Regions from separate parts of the Paenibacillus spongiae genome, predicted to be linked through region 1. Evidence: a T-box and tRNA genes for the amino acid it is inferred to sense, from the RefSeq annotation. Region 1 holds a T-box; the other regions hold tRNA genes.
The links. The T-box of region 1 lies ahead of metG (methionine--tRNA ligase). A T-box ahead of a tRNA ligase gene usually reads a tRNA of that ligase, here a tRNA-Met.
Positions count from the first base shown of each region.

Region 2: it has a tRNA-Met gene. The T-box ahead of metG (methionine--tRNA ligase) is inferred to sense a tRNA for this amino acid. The anticodon was not compared.
Region 3: it has a tRNA-Met gene. The T-box ahead of metG (methionine--tRNA ligase) is inferred to sense a tRNA for this amino acid. The anticodon was not compared.
Region 4: it has a tRNA-Met gene. The T-box ahead of metG (methionine--tRNA ligase) is inferred to sense a tRNA for this amino acid. The anticodon was not compared.

Region 1 is NZ_CP091430.1:2,363,079-2,367,548, forward strand. It holds gene L1F29_RS10805 (AraC family transcriptional regulator) at 1-563, opposite strand, end outside; gene L1F29_RS10810 (Gfo/Idh/MocA family protein) at 592-1,584, opposite strand; gene L1F29_RS10815 (Fur family transcriptional regulator) at 1,799-2,209, shown strand; gene yidD (membrane protein insertion efficiency factor YidD) at 2,252-2,524, shown strand; T-box leader at 2,699-2,972, shown strand; gene metG (methionine--tRNA ligase) at 3,072-4,470, shown strand, end outside.
Region 2 is NZ_CP091430.1:930,128-934,597, forward strand. It holds rRNA gene L1F29_RS03985 (23S ribosomal RNA) at 1-1,032, shown strand, start outside; tRNA gene L1F29_RS03990 (tRNA-Ser) at 1,255-1,342, shown strand; tRNA gene L1F29_RS03995 (tRNA-Val) at 1,378-1,453, shown strand; tRNA gene L1F29_RS04000 (tRNA-Met) at 1,470-1,546, shown strand; tRNA gene L1F29_RS04005 (tRNA-Leu) at 1,556-1,642, shown strand; tRNA gene L1F29_RS04010 (tRNA-Gly) at 1,645-1,719, shown strand; tRNA gene L1F29_RS04015 (tRNA-Arg) at 1,725-1,801, shown strand; tRNA gene L1F29_RS04020 (tRNA-Pro) at 1,811-1,887, shown strand; tRNA gene L1F29_RS04025 (tRNA-Gly) at 1,897-1,970, shown strand; gene L1F29_RS04030 (hypothetical protein) at 2,096-2,485, opposite strand; gene htpG (molecular chaperone HtpG) at 2,850-4,470, shown strand, end outside.
Region 3 is NZ_CP091430.1:1,026,054-1,030,523, forward strand. It holds rRNA gene L1F29_RS04390 (23S ribosomal RNA) at 1-1,657, shown strand, start outside; tRNA gene L1F29_RS04395 (tRNA-Glu) at 1,820-1,894, shown strand; tRNA gene L1F29_RS04400 (tRNA-Met) at 1,902-1,978, shown strand; tRNA gene L1F29_RS04405 (tRNA-Asp) at 2,014-2,090, shown strand; tRNA gene L1F29_RS04410 (tRNA-Thr) at 2,108-2,183, shown strand; tRNA gene L1F29_RS04415 (tRNA-Leu) at 2,197-2,283, shown strand; tRNA gene L1F29_RS04420 (tRNA-Gly) at 2,286-2,360, shown strand; tRNA gene L1F29_RS04425 (tRNA-Arg) at 2,364-2,440, shown strand; tRNA gene L1F29_RS04430 (tRNA-Pro) at 2,450-2,526, shown strand; gene L1F29_RS04435 (SLOG family protein) at 2,624-3,181, shown strand; gene L1F29_RS04440 (S41 family peptidase) at 3,529-4,470, shown strand, end outside.
Region 4 is NZ_CP091430.1:293,715-298,184, reverse strand. It holds gene L1F29_RS01400 (PucR family transcriptional regulator) at 1-684, opposite strand, end outside; gene L1F29_RS01395 (MraY family glycosyltransferase) at 755-1,696, opposite strand; tRNA gene L1F29_RS01390 (tRNA-Lys) at 1,860-1,935, opposite strand; tRNA gene L1F29_RS01385 (tRNA-Tyr) at 1,952-2,037, opposite strand; tRNA gene L1F29_RS01380 (tRNA-Phe) at 2,071-2,146, opposite strand; tRNA gene L1F29_RS01375 (tRNA-Asp) at 2,152-2,228, opposite strand; tRNA gene L1F29_RS01370 (tRNA-Val) at 2,243-2,318, opposite strand; tRNA gene L1F29_RS01365 (tRNA-Met) at 2,324-2,400, opposite strand; rRNA gene L1F29_RS01360 (23S ribosomal RNA) at 2,571-4,470, opposite strand, start outside.

The DNA of each region.
Region 1 (4,470 bases):
AAGGACATGCGGGAAGCGCGCAGCAATATTTGTATGATGGCTTGCTTGATGGTCGAATAGGCGCCAGGCTGTCCGTCATGCCATGCACGGTAGGCGGTTAAGAACCAGGCCATTGCGTTGTACTGATCAGCCAAGGGCCGAAGGGGGAGCGCATCGAGCGCCTGAATGCACGCTTTCGCTTCCCTTTCTTCCCAGGACTCGCCCCAAGCCTCGGAATCGTCCTTGTCCAGGGGCGTAATCACGATGTGAAGGCACAGCTCGTCCATCGGATCTTTGGTGTCCGCTTCCTGCTGATGCAGAATTCCGGGGCCGGTCAAATAAAACTGGCCTTCATGTACCGGATATTCGCCTTGTTCGAAGCTGATCGTGCCTTTGCCGCGCGGAATAAAATGAAACTCGTATTCCGAATGTTTATGGAACCGGATTATTTTGCCTGGCGGAAAGGACGTCAGGTGGCAGCGAAGCACGCGAAATCCGTAGCTGCCCCAGCGAAAGCGGATGTCGAGACGGTCGATAGCATCCGGTTTCTCGGTCATAAGCGCGTAAGCAAACGGTTTACCCATAATGTTTCGATCCTTCCTGCCGGCGGAATTAGTTTTGCAATTCTGAGATGCGGACGTCGCGTTTCTCGGCTGCGGAAATGTTGGCGGCTTCCATCAGTTTGGTCAGATCGACGGCAAGCTCGATGTTCTCATCCGCGTTCGTGCCGCTTAGGATGTGGCCAACCCATTGATCGAATGCGGACTGGCGGTTAGCCGGAAGCTCATAGGTTACCCATTCATTCGATTCCAGTTTGCTGCTGCGAACCTTCATCGTTGCATCCGGGAATCCAAAGAGCAGCGAACCATCCGTGCCGTGCAGCTCCACGCAGAAAGGAGAGTGGCTGTTAACGAATCCTGCTTCGACAATCCCGACGGCGCCGTTGTCGTATTTTAGCGTAGCTACAGCGTTGTCTTCGACATCCTTGCCGGTAATAAAGCCGTAGGACGCGTTAATGCTCTGCGGCAGACCGAGGAAGAGACGGTTCAGGTACATCGGATGACAGCCGAGATCGATCAGAGCCCCGCCGCCGCACTGCTCCAAGTTGTAGAAGTGCTCAGGCAGCCAGCCTGCTGTAGCGCCGTTATGCGACAGGCGTACGCGTGCTTGGGTGAGTCTGCCCAGCAGCCCTTTGCCAATCACTTCTTGAGCGGCAAGCGTGTAGCCGTCATTCAAGCGCGGCAGCGATACGGTCAGCTTGACGCCGGCTTCGCGTACGGCCGTCAAAATTTCATTCGCTTCTTTTAAAGTAGGCGCGACAACTTTTTCGGTGAAAATATGTTTGCCAGCGCGAGCGGCCTTCACCATGACGTCACGATGGATATTCGTCGGCGTGTCGACAACGACAGCGTCAACGTCCGTACGTGCGAGCACTTCATCCAAATCTGCGACAAAAGGAACGCCAAGCTTTTCTGCATTTTCCTTGCCTCTGCTAGGTATTTCGTCCCATACGCAAGCAACTTCCGTTTCACTATTCGCCAGAACCTGATTTGTGTAATCCCATGCATGTACGTGCCAGTAACTCAGCATTGCAACTCGAATCATGATTATATTCCTCCTGGGTATGTTACTCTAATTATGCGACACAACGATAAGGTAACACAAATGGTAATGGTCTTTAATCGATTTACATGACAACCCGACTGTAAAATTACGACATCATTTCTGTCGCGATTCGATAGTATGCCTCTTGAATTGACGTGACCCCCGTTTTCGGGCATTATGGAATGAAAGAATGCACATGCGGAGGGTACTCAAGGTGTTGACAACGGAAGAAATCGTCGAACGGATGTCTGCTCAAGGATTGCGAATAACGGATCAACGCAAGACGCTGGCCAAGCTGTTTGCGGACACGCCCGGATATTTGTCTCCTAAAGCCGTCTATGAATATATGGAAAAAACATATAGCGGGTTAAGCTTTGACACGGTCTACCGCAATCTGCGCGTAATGGAAGAGCTGGGCGTCCTGGAACAGGTCGTGTTCGAGGAAGGAGTGAAGTTCAAGCTTCACTGCCGGGAGAATCATCATCATCATCACCTCATCTGTTTGAATTGCGGCAAAACCTATCCGATCACATTTTGCCCGATGGAAAAAACGGAGGTTCCGGAGAACTTCAACGTGGTGAAGCATAAGTTTGAGGTTTTCGGTTATTGCGAGGCCTGCGGCTGATAAGTATCCGGCGCGAATTCATTCGATCAGGAGGGACCGCCGATGCGAAAAGTTTTACAAGCGCCCATTCACGTCTATCGGCGCTATATATCCCCGCTTAAGCCGCCGACCTGCCGGTTCTATCCGACCTGCTCCGAGTATGCGCTGCAGGCGATCGAGAAGCATGGCCCGCTTCGAGGGAGCTGGCTGGCCGTCAGGCGCATCAGCCGCTGCCACCCGTTTCATCCGGGCGGGATCGACTACGTGCCGCCGACGCGCGCGGAACGTCAGGCGCAGCGGACGCAAGAAGCCGAAGACCGGGAGACGCAGCCATAAGAAGTCAAGCGGGAGGATTCCCGATTCGCTATACGAAACCTATCCTTAATAATGGCAAGCATGGTCTTTCGAATCGGCTGTTCAACCGTCGCTGACCGGAAGCGGCGGGCTGCCCTTGACAGTGAAGCGCCGGATTCGGTATAGTTTGGAGCAAGAGCACATTCACACATAATCAACCCTTCGATGAACGGATGAGTACAGAAGCGTAGCCCTTATCAGAGAGCCGGGATTGCTGAGAACCGGCAAGGCGCATCTTCTGGAATATGGTCCGGGAGAATCCGCTTTCGAACCGGCAGCTTTTGTCCGCTGCGGCTTAGGGGGCGGCGCGCGGCCGCGTTATCCGCCTGCTGCCGTCCTTGGACGGCGCTTAATGAAGCTTTCGCCGCGCTTGCCGCGGCGGGGGGAATTTGGGTGGTACCGCGTGAGCTATGAAGCTTTCGTCCCATAGTGGACGAGGCTTTTTTCTGTTTTACTTACAAAAGAAGGACTTTGTCCATGCTTGCAAGCGCAGTTCAGCCGTTCTACCACTAATGAAGGGGGCTCTCTCATGAGCGAAGCGAATAAAACGTTCTATATTACAACGCCAATCTATTATCCGAGCGACAAGCTCCATATCGGACATGCGTATACGACGGTAGCGGGCGACGTGATGGCGCGCTATAAGCGCCTGCTTGGCTATAAAGTCTGGTACTTGACCGGAACGGACGAGCATGGCCAGAAGATCGAACGCAAGGCCGAGGAGAAAGGCAAGACGCCGCAGCAGTTCGTCGACGATATCGTCGTGACGATCAAGGAGCTGTGGAGGAAGCTGGACATCTCCAACGATGATTTTATCCGCACGACCGAGCAGCGGCATAAGGACATCGTCGTGGAGATTTTCGACCGTCTCCTGCAGCAGGGCGACATCTACAAGGGCACGTACGAAGGCTGGTACTGCACGCCATGCGAATCGTTCTTCCTCGAGCGTCAGCTTGTGGACGGCAAATGTCCGGATTGCGGACGCCCGGTGGAGCTGGTGAAGGAAGAGAGCTACTTCTTCCGGATGAGCAAGTATGCGGACAGGCTGCTTCAATACTATGAAGACAATCCCGGGTTCATTCAGCCGGAGTCCCGCAAGAATGAGATGATCAATAATTTTATCAAGCCAGGACTCGAAGATCTCGCGGTATCCCGGACGACGTTCGAATGGGGAATCAAGGTAAAGGGCGATCCGAAGCATGTCGTATATGTTTGGATCGACGCCTTGTCCAACTATATAACAGCGCTTGGCTACGGTTCTGCGAATGCGGAGAAATTCGATACGTTCTGGCCGGCTGACGTGCATCTGGTGGGCAAGGAGATCGTTCGCTTCCACACCATCTATTGGCCGATCATGCTAATGGCGCTGGGGCTCCCGCTTCCGAAGAAAGTCTTCGCCCATGGTTGGTTTCTGGCGAAGGACGGGAAGATGTCGAAGTCGAAGGGCAATGTCGTCGACCCTGTCGTATTGATTGACCGTTATGGGCTGGACGCGCTGCGCTATTTTCTGCTTCGCGAGGTTCCGTTCGGCGCCGACGGCATGTTTACGCCGGAGAATTTCGTCGAACGCATCAACTTTGATTTGGCCAATGACCTGGGCAACTTGCTGAACCGTACGATTGCGATGATCGGCAAATATTTCGATGGAGCAATCCCTGCCTATAACGGCAGCGTAACGGAATACGATTCCTCGCTGTCCGCGCTTGCAGCCGGAACGGTTGATCAGGTTGAAGCTTCCATGGAGAAGATGGAGTTCTCGATTGCATTGACGGCTATTTGGCATCTGATCGGCCGTACGAATAAATATATCGACGAGACGCAGCCTTGGGCGCTCGCGAAGGATGAGACGAAGAAGGAAGAGCTTGCATCCGCGATGTACCATCTGGCCGAATCGCAGCGGATCATATCGGTGCTGCTTCAGCCGTTCC
Region 2 (4,470 bases), 1.4 Mb from region 1:
TTAGGGGCAACCCGAAGCTGTGAACCGAAGCCCCAGTAAACGGCGGCCGTAACTATAACGGTCCTAAGGTAGCGAAATTCCTTGTCAGGTAAATTCTGACCCGCACGAATGGCGTAACGACTTGGGCGCTGTCTCAACGAGAGATCCGGTGAAATTTTAATACCTGTGAAGATGCAGGTTACCCGCGACAAGACGGAAAGACCCCATGGAGCTTTACTGCAGCTTGATATTGGACTTTGGTACGATCTGTACAGGATAGGTGGGAGCCTAGGAAGCCGGAGCGCCAGCTTCGGTGGAGGCACCGTTGGGATACCACCCTGATCGTATCGGAGTTCTAACCTGCCACCCTGAATCGGGTGGAGGGACCGTGTCAGGCGGGCAGTTTGACTGGGGCGGTCGCCTCCTAAAAAGTAACGGAGGCGCCCAAAGGTTCCCTCAGAATGGTTGGAAATCATTCGTAGCGTGCAAAGGCATAAGGGAGCTTGACTGCGAGACCTACAAGTCGAGCAGGGACGAAAGTCGGGCTTAGTGATCCGGTGGTACCGCATGGAAGGGCCATCGCTCAACGGATAAAAGCTACCCTGGGGATAACAGGCTTATCTCCCCCAAGAGTCCACATCGACGGGGAGGTTTGGCACCTCGATGTCGGCTCATCGCATCCTGGGGCTGAAGTAGGTCCCAAGGGTTGGGCTGTTCGCCCATTAAAGCGGTACGCGAGCTGGGTTCAGAACGTCGTGAGACAGTTCGGTCCCTATCTGTCGTGGGCGTAGGAAATTTGAGAGGAGCTGTCCTTAGTACGAGAGGACCGGGATGGACGTACCGCTGGTGTACCAGTTGTTCCGCCAGGAGCACCGCTGGGTAGCTATGTACGGACGGGATAAGCGCTGAAAGCATCTAAGCGCGAAGCCCCCCTCAAGATGAGATTTCCCAATTTAGTAAGACCCCTGGAAGACGACCAGGTTGATAGGTTCGGGGTGGAAGTGCAGTAATGCATGCAGCTGACGAATACTAATCGGTCGAGGGCTTATCCTAAAAATACCCCATAAAGTGACGAACGGCTTCGAAGCTGATTCCGAGTACTTTGCGGGGACCCCAGATAAAAATCAGCTAAAGAGTTGCGCAAACTCGTATCCAGTTTTCAGGGTGTAACCTTCTCTACAAGGCACACCTTTCCACTGATGTGGTTTTTTTTCTGTATGGCGGATTTGAGTTCATTCGATTCCGTCAGGGCGGCCAGTTGGACGTCATATGCTTGGAGAGATACCCAAGTGGCTCAAGGGGACCCTCTGCTAAGGGGTTAGACTGCGCAAGTGGTGCGAGGGTTCGAATCCCTCTCTCTCCGTTCGATTCCTTATTCAAACGGAATGTTTCACATATGGAGGCTTAGCTCAGCTGGGAGAGCATCTGCCTTACAAGCAGAGGGTCGGCGGTTCGATCCCGTCAGCCTCCACCATATTGTTTCATAATGTCGCGGGGTGGAGCAGCCCGGTAGCTCGTCGGGCTCATAACCCGAAGGCCGCAGGTTCAAATCCTGCCCCCGCAACCAACTTCATATGCGGTCGTGGCGGAATTGGCAGACGCGCTAGATTCAGGTTCTAGTGGTGTAACAGCCGTGGAGGTTCAAGTCCTCTCGACCGCACCAATGCGGAAGTGGCTCAGCGGTAGAGCATCGCCTTGCCAAGGCGAGGGTCGCGGGTTCGATTCCCGTCTTCCGCTCCATATATGTGCCCTTAGCTCAGCTGGATAGAGCATTTGACTACGAATCAAAAGGTCGGGAGTTCGAATCTCTCAGGGCACGCCATTTTCATAACGGGATGTAGCTCAGCTTGGTAGAGCACCTGGTTTGGGACCAGGGGGTCGCATGTTCGAATCGTGTCATCCCGACCATCTTCATACGCGGGTGTAGTTCAATGGTAGAACTTTAGCCTTCCAAGCTAATAGCGTGGGTTCGATTCCCATCACCCGCTCCATATACATACATGACAGCTTCCTGCTTAACGGCAGGGAGCTTTTTTGATTCTTCGAGTTAATCAGCTGCGAGGAAGAAGCCCCCGGGCAACCGGAGGCTTCTTTTGTACGATATTCGGCTATAGAATTATTCCTTGGCAAACAGCTTCTTGTCGAAGAACAGCAGAACGAGGAACAGCGCCATCGCGATCAGCAGGACGGATGCCGGCAGGATGAACCCGAGCAGGGTAGCCGTATTCTCCATCTTATTGTACAGCAGCATGCCGATTGGCATCAGTCCGCCGCCGATCAGACTTGCCCAAGCATGGAATTTGGCGGTCTTCTTCATGCTGATTTCTTTGAATACATAATAGAACATGCCGTAGGCAAACAAGCTGAGCCAGCCGACTACCAGAATATGCGCATGGGCCGGAATCATCGAGTAATCTTTTCTTCCCGCCATATCGGAGCCCATGAGCGCCCCTATTAATGCATAGATGGCGGATATGCGAATCAACCATTTACTATACGTTCTCATTTCATCGCTCACCTCAACCCTTATTTACTCCCTAATGTACGTTACGAAAATGAACCCAATATGAACAAAAAGTGAACGAAACGTGAACGCATCGCTGCAGGTCCCGTCCTTCTCAAGGTGAGTGTATCGCGTTTGGAAGGGAATGGCAAGAAAAGGATGTTTAACTTGAATCTTTCATTTGATGGATGGAAAAGATCGTAAAACCTCCTTTCTTGCCCCAACATATTGACATTAAAAATTAGGATATGTTATATAAAAAGGAGTGTTAGCACTCAGTCCAGAAGAGTGCTAACGTTCCAGGCCTGCATCGACATAATAACAGTCATAAGATTGTACACTGCTTATATTGAAAGGAGACTTATTCATGGCCAAGAAACAATTCCAAGCCGAATCGAAACGATTGCTCGAAATGATGATTAACTCCATTTACACGCAGAGAGAAATCTTCTTGCGGGAGCTTATATCGAACGCCAGTGATGCCATCGATAAGCTATATTACAGAACGCTTTCGGATGAGAAGATGGTGTTCAATCAAGAGGATTATTACATTAAAGTAACGGCCGATAAGGCGGGTAGAACGTTGACGATCTCCGATACGGGAATCGGGATGACGATGGAGGAACTCGAGAATAACCTGGGGGTTATCGCGAAGAGCGGCTCGCTGGCCTTCAAGAAAGAGAACGAAGCGAAGGATGGCCACAACATCATCGGCCAATTCGGGGTCGGCTTCTATTCGGCCTTCATGGTGGCGGATGAGGTTACGGTCATCAGTAAGGCGCTTGGCAGCGACGAGGCGTTCAAGTGGGAGTCCCATGGCGCGGACGGCTACACGATCGTACCTTGCGAGAAGGATACGGTCGGAACGGAAATTACGCTGACAATTAAAGAAAACACGGAAGACGACCAGTACGATGAATTTTTGGAAGAGTACCGGTTGAAAGCGATCATTAAGAAATATTCGGATTTCATCCGTTACCCGATCAAGATGGATGAGAAGGGACAGCGTCCGAAGGAAGGCAGCGAGAATGAGTTCGAGGAATACCAGGAAGAGCAGACGATCAACAGCATGGTTCCGATCTGGCGCAAGAACAAGAACGAGCTGACGACCGAAGATTACGAGCGTTTCTATCAAGAGAAGCGCTACGGCTTCGACAAGCCTCTGAAGCATGTTCATATTAGCGCCGACGGCGCGGTCGTATACAATGCCATTCTCTTTATCCCGGAGAATACGCCGTTCGACTACTACTCGAAGGAATACGAGAAGGGACTGGAGCTGTACTCCAACGGCGTGCTGATCATGAACAAGTGCGCAGACCTGCTTCCGGACTACTTCAGCTTCGTGAAAGGGATGGTCGACTCCGAGGATCTGTCGCTTAACATCTCCCGGGAGATGCTGCAGCATGACAGACAATTGAGCCTGATCGCGAAGAATATCAAGAACAAGATCAAGAGCCAGCTGCAGAGCCTGCTGAAGGATGAGAGAGAGAACTACGAGCGGTTCTACAAGTCCTTCGGACGGCAGCTGAAATTCGGCGTATACAACGATTACGGCATGAACAAGGATGTGCTCCAGGACCTGCTGATGTTCCACTCCTCCACGGAGAAGAAGCTGGTTACGCTGGATGAATACGTGTCAAGAATGCCTGAGGATCAGAAGTACATCTACTACGCCGCGGGATCGTCGATCGACCGAATCGAGAAGCTTCCGCAGACCGAGATGGTGGCGGACAAGGGCTATGAGATTCTATACTTCACCGACGATATCGACGAGTTCGCGATCAAGATGATCATGAACTACAAGGAGAAGGAATTCAAATCGGTATCGAGCGGCGACTTAGGAATTGAATCGGATAAGAATGAGAATGATACGAATGCCGACGATTCCGGCAATAAGGATCTGTTTGAGCATATGCAGGGCATCCTTGCGGGCAAGGTCAGCAAGGTCAAAGCGTCCAAGCGTCTGAAGACGCATCCGGTGTGCTTGT
Region 3 (4,470 bases), 1.3 Mb from region 1:
CTGGTGGACTGCATTCAAGTGAGAATGCCGGTATGAGTAACGAAAAGACAAGTGAGAATCTTGTCCGCCGAAAGCCTAAGGGTTCCTGAGGAAGGCTCGTCCGCTCAGGGTAAGTCGGGACCTAAGGCGAGGCCGAAAGGCGTAGTCGAAGGACAACAGGTTGAAATTCCTGTACCACCGTAAACCGTTATGAGCAATGGGGTGACGCAGAAGGATAGTGACGCGGACTGATGGAATAGTCCGTCCAAGCAGCAAGGCTGATGGGTTGGCAAATCCGCCCATCGATAAGGCTGAGCTGTGACGGGGAGGGAAAATTATAGTACCGAAGGTCATGAGTTCCCGCTGCCAAGAAAAGCCTCTAGCCAGGTGAAGGTGCCCGTACCGCAAACCGACACAGGTAGGCGAGCAGAGCATGCTAAGGCGCGCGGAAGAACTCTCGTTAAGGAACTCGGCAAAATGACCCCGTAACTTCGGGAGAAGGGGTGCCTCGGTAGGGTGAATAGCCCGAGGGGGCCGCAGTGAAAAGGCCCAAGCGACTGTTTAGCAAAAACACAGGTCTGTGCGAAGCCGTAAGGCGAAGTATACGGGCTGACGCCTGCCCGGTGCTGGAAGGTTAAGGGGAGCGGTTAGGGGTAACCCGAAGCTGTGAACCGAAGCCCCAGTAAACGGCGGCCGTAACTATAACGGTCCTAAGGTAGCGAAATTCCTTGTCAGGTAAATTCTGACCCGCACGAATGGCGTAACGACTTGGGCGCTGTCTCAACGAGAGATCCGGTGAAATTTTAATACCTGTGAAGATGCAGGTTACCCGCGACAAGACGGAAAGACCCCATGGAGCTTTACTGCAGCTTGATATTGGACTTTGGTACGATCTGTACAGGATAGGTGGGAGCCTGGGAAGCCGGAGCGCCAGCTTCGGTGGAGGCACCGTTGGGATACCACCCTGATCGTATCGGAGTTCTAACCTGCCACCCTGAATCGGGTGGAGGGACCGTGTCAGGCGGGCAGTTTGACTGGGGCGGTCGCCTCCTAAAAAGTAACGGAGGCGCCCAAAGGTTCCCTCAGAATGGTTGGAAATCATTCGTAGCGTGCAAAGGCATAAGGGAGCTTGACTGCGAGACCTACAAGTCGAGCAGGGACGAAAGTCGGGCTTAGTGATCCGGTGGTACCGCATGGAAGGGCCATCGCTCAACGGATAAAAGCTACCCTGGGGATAACAGGCTTATCTCCCCCAAGAGTCCACATCGACGGGGAGGTTTGGCACCTCGATGTCGGCTCATCGCATCCTGGGGCTGAAGTAGGTCCCAAGGGTTGGGCTGTTCGCCCATTAAAGCGGTACGCGAGCTGGGTTCAGAACGTCGTGAGACAGTTCGGTCCCTATCTGTCGTGGGCGTAGGAAATTTGAGAGGAGCTGTCCTTAGTACGAGAGGACCGGGATGGACGTACCGCTGGTGTACCAGTTGTTCCGCCAGGAGCACCGCTGGGTAGCTATGTACGGACGGGATAAGCGCTGAAAGCATCTAAGCGCGAAGCCCCCCTCAAGATGAGATTTCCCAATTCGTAAGACCCCTGGAAGACGACCAGGTTGATAGGTTCGGGGTGGAAGTGCAGTAATGCATGCAGCTGACGAATACTAATCGGTCGAGGGCTTATCCTAAAAATACCCCACAAAGTGACGAACGGCTTCGAAGCTGATTCCGAGTACTTTGCGGGGACCCCAGATAAAAATCAGCTAAAGAGTTGCGCAAACTCGTATCCAGTTTTCAGGGTGTAACATTTCTGAAATTGTGCAAGCCTTTATTTAAGGCATCGTACATAAGGCCCGTTGGTCAAGGGGTTAAGACACCTCCCTTTCACGGAGGTAACAGGGGTTCGAATCCCCTACGGGTCACCATTAACGACGCGGGGTGGAGCAGCCCGGTAGCTCGTCGGGCTCATAACCCGAAGGCCGCAGGTTCAAATCCTGCCCCCGCAACCAAATTCGTTCTTTACAAACGAATAAACTTATAATGTGGAGCCGTGGTGTAGAGGCCTAACATGCCTGCCTGTCACGCAGGAGACCGCGGGTTCGAATCCCGTCGGCTCCGCCATTATAACCTTATCACTTGCCGTTGTAGCTCAATTGGTAGAGCAACTGACTTGTAATCAGTAGGTTGGGGGTTCAAGTCCTCTCGACGGCACCATTTTATTTTTTTTGCGGTCGTGGCGGAATTGGCAGACGCGCTAGATTCAGGTTCTAGTGGTGTAACAGCCGTGGAGGTTCAAGTCCTCTCGACCGCACCAATGCGGAAGTGGCTCAGCGGTAGAGCATCGCCTTGCCAAGGCGAGGGTCGCGGGTTCGATTCCCGTCTTCCGCTCCATAAGTGCCCTTAGCTCAGCTGGATAGAGCATTTGACTACGAATCAAAAGGTCGGGAGTTCGAATCTCTCAGGGCACGCCATTTTCATAACGGGATGTAGCTCAGCTTGGTAGAGCACCTGGTTTGGGACCAGGGGGTCGCATGTTCGAATCGTGTCATCCCGACCATTCCTTTCAACAACTATTCAAAGTCTGCAATAACGTATATTCTATACGTATGCAGGCTTTTTTATATTTCGATCTGCCCAGGAACGAGGACTGTATGATGAAGAATCTGTTAGTGACTGGCTACCGTGCCCATGAACTAAATATCTTTGATCAGAAGCATAAAGGCATTGGTTATATCCAGAAGGCGATTGCCGGGAAGCTGATTCCCCTCGTTGAAGAAGGGTTGGAATGGGTCATTACGCCAGGCCAATACGGTGTCGACCTGTGGGCGTGTGAAGTCGTTATTGCCTTGAAGGAGCAATATCCTCATTTGAAACTGTCCATTATGACGGCATTTATCCAACAGGAAGAGAAATGGAACGATGCCAAGAAGGAATATTACGGGCAGATTTTAAAGGGCGTCGACTATTACGGTTCGGTGAGCAAGCAGCCTTATAGCGGTGTATGGCAATTCACAGCCAGAGATGAGCTGTTGTTTAGAAAGACGGACGGCATTTTATTGTTTTATGATGAGGATGCCGGCGAAGGAAGCCCGAAGTTTCATAAGGAAAGGGCATTACGAAAGCAGCAGCAGGACGGTTATCGGTACATCGGCTTAACATCGGAGGATGTTCAAAGCGTGGCGGATGAAGAAAGCTTGAATGCTTATGATTGAAGCCGAACCAGGTTGTTTTACGGTGATTTAGTCATCGATAATAGCGTGCAGGAAACCAGTTGGTTGACTATATCCGGTACTGCAATGTGTGAGCAAGCCGCAAAATGCTGACAGTCCAAAGACAATTGCCATTGACGGCAGCTTCGCGGACTGGGTTCATGGCGGAATTACGGATCAGAGGAGCAAATCTTGCGGGTCTGAATAGCCCCGGGATTGCTCTTTTTTATTGCGCTTCATTCTGAACGGTAGTCGATCCGCGCTCTTATCTATCAAAGCGGTCTGGTAGATTAAGAGATTTTTCGCTACAATATAACGATAGTTGTACCCATTCGACAGGAGATGACGCATTGCGAAAGATATCACGAACAATAGGAACAATTGCCCTGGCAGCGGCAATTTTCATGAATCCGATATCCTCGTTTGCAGCGGAGAACGAAATATCGCTTCCTTTTAAGGACATTAGCGCCTCCCCTGCGCTCGGCCAAATTTTGCTGCTGCAGCACATGGGCTACATTAAAGGCTACGTGGATCAATCCTTCAAGCCGGAACAAACCATTACGAGAGCCGAGTTTGTTGTGATGCTGGTGGCAGGGAAAGGATATGAAGGTGAAGCAGCCAAGCTGTCCGGTACGAAGAGCGAATTCCGCGATGTATCCGGCTGGGGGACGAGGTATATTAATTTTGCCGTCAATCACGGATGGATTCAAGGTACCGGGGACGGGAAATTTGAGCCGGATAAGCTGATCACCAATGCACAGGCCATTGCGATTCTTATGAATTCGATCGGTATGCAGCAAAGCCAAAGCGGCGAGCCTGGTAAGCCGTGGTACGCGAATTATTATTTGGCTGACCAAAAGTTTCATCTGGGCTTCGTCTCTGCAGCCAGCAAACCCAATGCATACGCAACGAGATCCGATGTAGCCGAGCTCATCGTCAAGCTTCTCGCTGACGTTCCGGTCAATCCATCTACCGGAATATTCGATACGAAGCACACGGCAAATAATACGTCATTCGCGATCCATTTATACGAAGATACCGTCGGGAGCTTCACGCCTGCAGCTTCAGACGGCAAGGGAACAGGTGCTGTGACGCTGCTAAACGGGCAGATCGTACCGCTTGCGGAGAATGCGCCCGTATATGGCGACCCGGTCCCCGGCAGCGGGATATGGTACGTGAAGAACGGCAGCGGGCTGGCTGCCTTCGTCTATGTCGTCACGGACCATCAGGATAGCTTGAACCGGACGGGGCAGTGGACCAAGCTGTGGAGCGTATATCAGTCGCTGAAATAT
Region 4 (4,470 bases), 2.1 Mb from region 1:
TTCGTGAAGCCCCATTGCAATAGAGGCCAAGCTTTCTTCGAGTGATTCCTCCGATTCTTCCTCCCTGTCCTCCGATTGCGCATCGCGAATGAGCGATACCGGTCCAAGCACCAGCCATTCCTGCTCCTGTAGTGGAATTAACATGATCTCTTCCGCCAGAAAGGTGCGAAGCAGCTTCTCCAGTTCGCTATAGCTTGTCCTTCCCAGCTCCGTCTGCTCGCTCACAAGCAGAAAAGGAATCATCGTCGTAAACACTTTGCCTCTGCCAATAAGTCGTTCCGGCACCGAGTTCTGCGTATCTCCGTTGTTCAGCTGTTCCACAATCCATGCGCCCAGCTCATTGGCATGACGCTCCGAATCCGTTAATCCTGCAAAAATCGGCATCTGAGCCATCTTTAATTGGGAGAGCGTCCATGATATTAACCGTATCTCCATATCCGTCAGCGATCCAGGATCCACCTCAATAAGATCCAGGCTGGAATCGCTTCCGCGAACCACAAACCATAACAGACCGCTCGGCAGCGTGATACAATCGCCTGGTGAAACCGCATTCTTTTGCAAATACAGCACATGGCTTTCTTCAGCGCTTACAAGGCTTTTCCACTCCTGTACAGGCACCTGCAGCTGACGGATAGGCCGTGCGATTACCTTCTCCAATTGCTCCATCCAGTTAGCTTCACTCATCGGTTAGCCCCTATCATGTGAGCATGCAGCTCTCTTTTTTAGGCCATTGTACCATAGATCAAAGGTAATTTCAGCTTAGGGCAAGGAGAACAACAATAGACAATAAAGAAAAGAGAGCCGCAATTAAATAGATAAACGACACCGTTTGGATCTGTGTTAATCCCCAGCGCATGAGCATATGGTGGGTATGCAGCTTATCCGCGCGATGAAGTCCTTTGCCCGAAATCAGCCTGCGGAGCATCACGACGGTCGTATCCAGAATAGGAACTCCCAGTGCCAGCAAAGGGACGGCAACCGTCACGAAAGTCGCGCTCTTGAAGGCGCCATCCACTGCAATCACGGCCAGCGTATATCCCAAGAACGTCGCACCTGCGTCCCCCATAAAGATGCGTGCCGGATAGAAATTAAAAATGAGAAACGCGACACATGCCCCTACAAGAATGACAGCAAGCAGCGCCGTGTCGAGCTGCCCCTTGAAGAGCGCCGCGATAAATAGCGTGATCGACGACAAGGTGGAAACTCCCGAAGCAAGTCCATCAACCCCATCGATAAAATTAATCATGTTAATGAGTGCAAACACCCATGCAGCCGAAGCGAAAATCGCGAACCACTCGGGCAGCACTATAAGTCCGCCTGGACTCGATAACCCTACAATCCGAATTCCGAATAGAAGGGGTATCAAAGCAACGCCCGCATAGATGATAAGACGCGGCCAGACCGGAAAATCCTTTCCTTTCGACTTAGCCGCATCGTCCAGCAATCCAATCAGCACCAGTAATAATCCACCTAGACTAATGGTCAGGCTAAGCGGAGTAGTGCCTTGAAATGCAAGCAGCGGAATAACAATACCTAAATACAGCCCCGCGCCCCCCATAAGCGGAACCGGCTTCCGGTGAATTTTGCGCGAGGTCGGCCGGTCAACAAATCCGAGCCGCAAAGCTAGCCTCCGCAAGAGTGGAACGCACAGAAAAACAATACCAAAGCTGATTATGGCCGCGATGATATACGGCATGAGCATTCCTCCCGAGGAACGTATGACTGTTTAAACATCAGTGTGCCCCGCCTTGTGCAAATTACCCATCGTCCGGATCATCCCTAGGATTAACATCATGAACCATTAATCGGCATAACAAAAAACCCGCAGACATTGGTCTGCAGGCTGTTGGTGTAAAAAATGGTGAGCCATGTAGGACTCGAACCTACGACACCCTGATTAAAAGTCAGGTGCTCTACCAACTGAGCTAATGGCTCTTACTTAGGAAGGGAATGGTGGAGGATGATGGATTCGAACCACCGAACTCGGCTGAGAACAGATTTACAGTCTGCTGCGTTTGGCCACTTCGCTAATCCTCCACAGTATTACAATAACAAGGCTTGTACATGAAATGGTGGCTCGGGACGGAATCGAACCGCCGACACGAGGATTTTCAGTCCTCTGCTCTACCGACTGAGCTACCGAGCCAGGAATGGCGGAGCCGACGGGATTCGAACCCGCGGTCTCCTGCGTGACAGGCAGGCATGTTAGGCCTCTACACCACGGCTCCGCATTGTATATAGATGGTGGAGGCTGACGGGATCGAACCGCCGACCCTCTGCTTGTAAGGCAGATGCTCTCCCAGCTGAGCTAAGCCTCCGAATATGGTAGCGGCAGAGGGACTCGAACCCACGACCTCACGGGTATGAACCGTACGCTCTAGCCAGCTGAGCTATGCCGCCACATAATTCAGGTTTACAACGCCGCCAAGCGCTGTGTGCAACCTCTTGATTCAGCTGATCTTGTCAGCCTACTCAACGATGTTACACCCTGAAAACTGGATACGAGTTTGCGTAACTCTTACATCTTAAGCATATGCTTCCGAAGCAGACTTTCACTCCGTGAAAGCTTGTAGGATAAGCCCTCGACCGATTAGTATTCGTCAGCTGCATGCATTACTGCACTTCCACCCCGAACCTATCAACCTGGTCGTCTTCCAGGGGTCTTACGAATTGGGAAATCTCATCTTGAGGGGGGCTTCGCGCTTAGATGCTTTCAGCGCTTATCCCGTCCGTACGTAGCTACCCAGCGGTGCTCCTGGCGGAACAACTGGTACACCAGCGGTACGTCCATCCCGGTCCTCTCGTACTAAGGACAGCTCCTCTCAAATTTCCTACGCCCACGACAGATAGGGACCGAACTGTCTCACGACGTTCTGAACCCAGCTCGCGTACCGCTTTAATGGGCGAACAGCCCAACCCTTGGGACCTACTTCAGCCCCAGGATGCGATGAGCCGACATCGAGGTGCCAAACCTCCCCGTCGATGTGGACTCTTGGGGGAGATAAGCCTGTTATCCCCAGGGTAGCTTTTATCCGTTGAGCGATGGCCCTTCCATGCGGTACCACCGGATCACTAAGCCCGACTTTCGTCCCTGCTCGACTTGTAGGTCTCGCAGTCAAGCTCCCTTATGCCTTTGCACGCTACGAATGATTTCCAACCATTCTGAGGGAACCTTTGGGCGCCTCCGTTACTTTTTAGGAGGCGACCGCCCCAGTCAAACTGCCCGCCTGACACGGTCCCTCCACCCGATTCAGGGTGGCAGGTTAGAACTCCGATACGATCAGGGTGGTATCCCAACGGTGCCTCCACCGAAGCTGGCGCTCCGGCTTCCTAGGCTCCCACCTATCCTGTACAGATCGTACCAAAGTCCAATATCAAGCTGCAGTAAAGCTCCATGGGGTCTTTCCGTCTTGTCGCGGGTAACCTGCATCTTCACAGGTATTAAAATTTCACCGGATCTCTCGTTGAGACAGCGCCCAAGTCGTTACGCCATTCGTGCGGGTCAGAATTTACCTGACAAGGAATTTCGCTACCTTAGGACCGTTATAGTTACGGCCGCCGTTTACTGGGGCTTCGGTTCACAGCTTCGGGTTGCCCCTAACCGCTCCCCTTAACCTTCCAGCACCGGGCAGGCGTCAGCCCGTATACTTCGCCTTACGGCTTCGCACAGACCTGTGTTTTTGCTAAACAGTCGCTTGGGCCTTTTCACTGCGGCCCCCTCGGGCTATTCACCCTACCGAGGCACCCCTTCTCCCGAAGTTACGGGGTCATTTTGCCGAGTTCCTTAACGAGAGTTCTTCCGCGCGCCTTAGCATGCTCTGCTCGCCTACCTGTGTCGGTTTGCGGTACGGGCACCTTCACCTGGCTAGAGGCTTTTCTTGGCAGCGGGAACTCATGACCTTCGGTACTATAATTTTCCCTCCCCGTCACAGCTCAGCCTTATCGATGGGCGGATTTGCCAACCCATCAGCCTTGCTGCTTGGACGGACTATTCCATCAGTCCGCGTCACTATCCTTCTGCGTCACCCCATTGCTCATAACGGTTTACGGTGGTACAGGAATTTCAACCTGTTGTCCTTCGACTACGCCTTTCGGCCTCGCCTTAGGTCCCGACTTACCCTGAGCGGACGAGCCTTCCTCAGGAACCCTTAGGCTTTCGGCGGACAAGATTCTCACTTGTCTTTTCGTTACTCATACCGGCATTCTCACTTGAATGCAGTCCACCAGTCCTTACGGTCTGACTTCAACCCGCATTCAACGCTCCCCTACCACTGATCTTACGATCAATCCATAGCTTCGGTGGTGTGTTTAGCCCCGTTACATTTTCGGCGCAGAGTCACTCGACCAGTGAGCTATTACGCACTCTTTAAATGGTGGCTGCTTCTAAGCCAACATCCTGGTTGTCTTTGCAACTCCACATCCTTTCCCACTTAACACACACTTGGGGACCTTAGCTGATGGTCTGGGCTG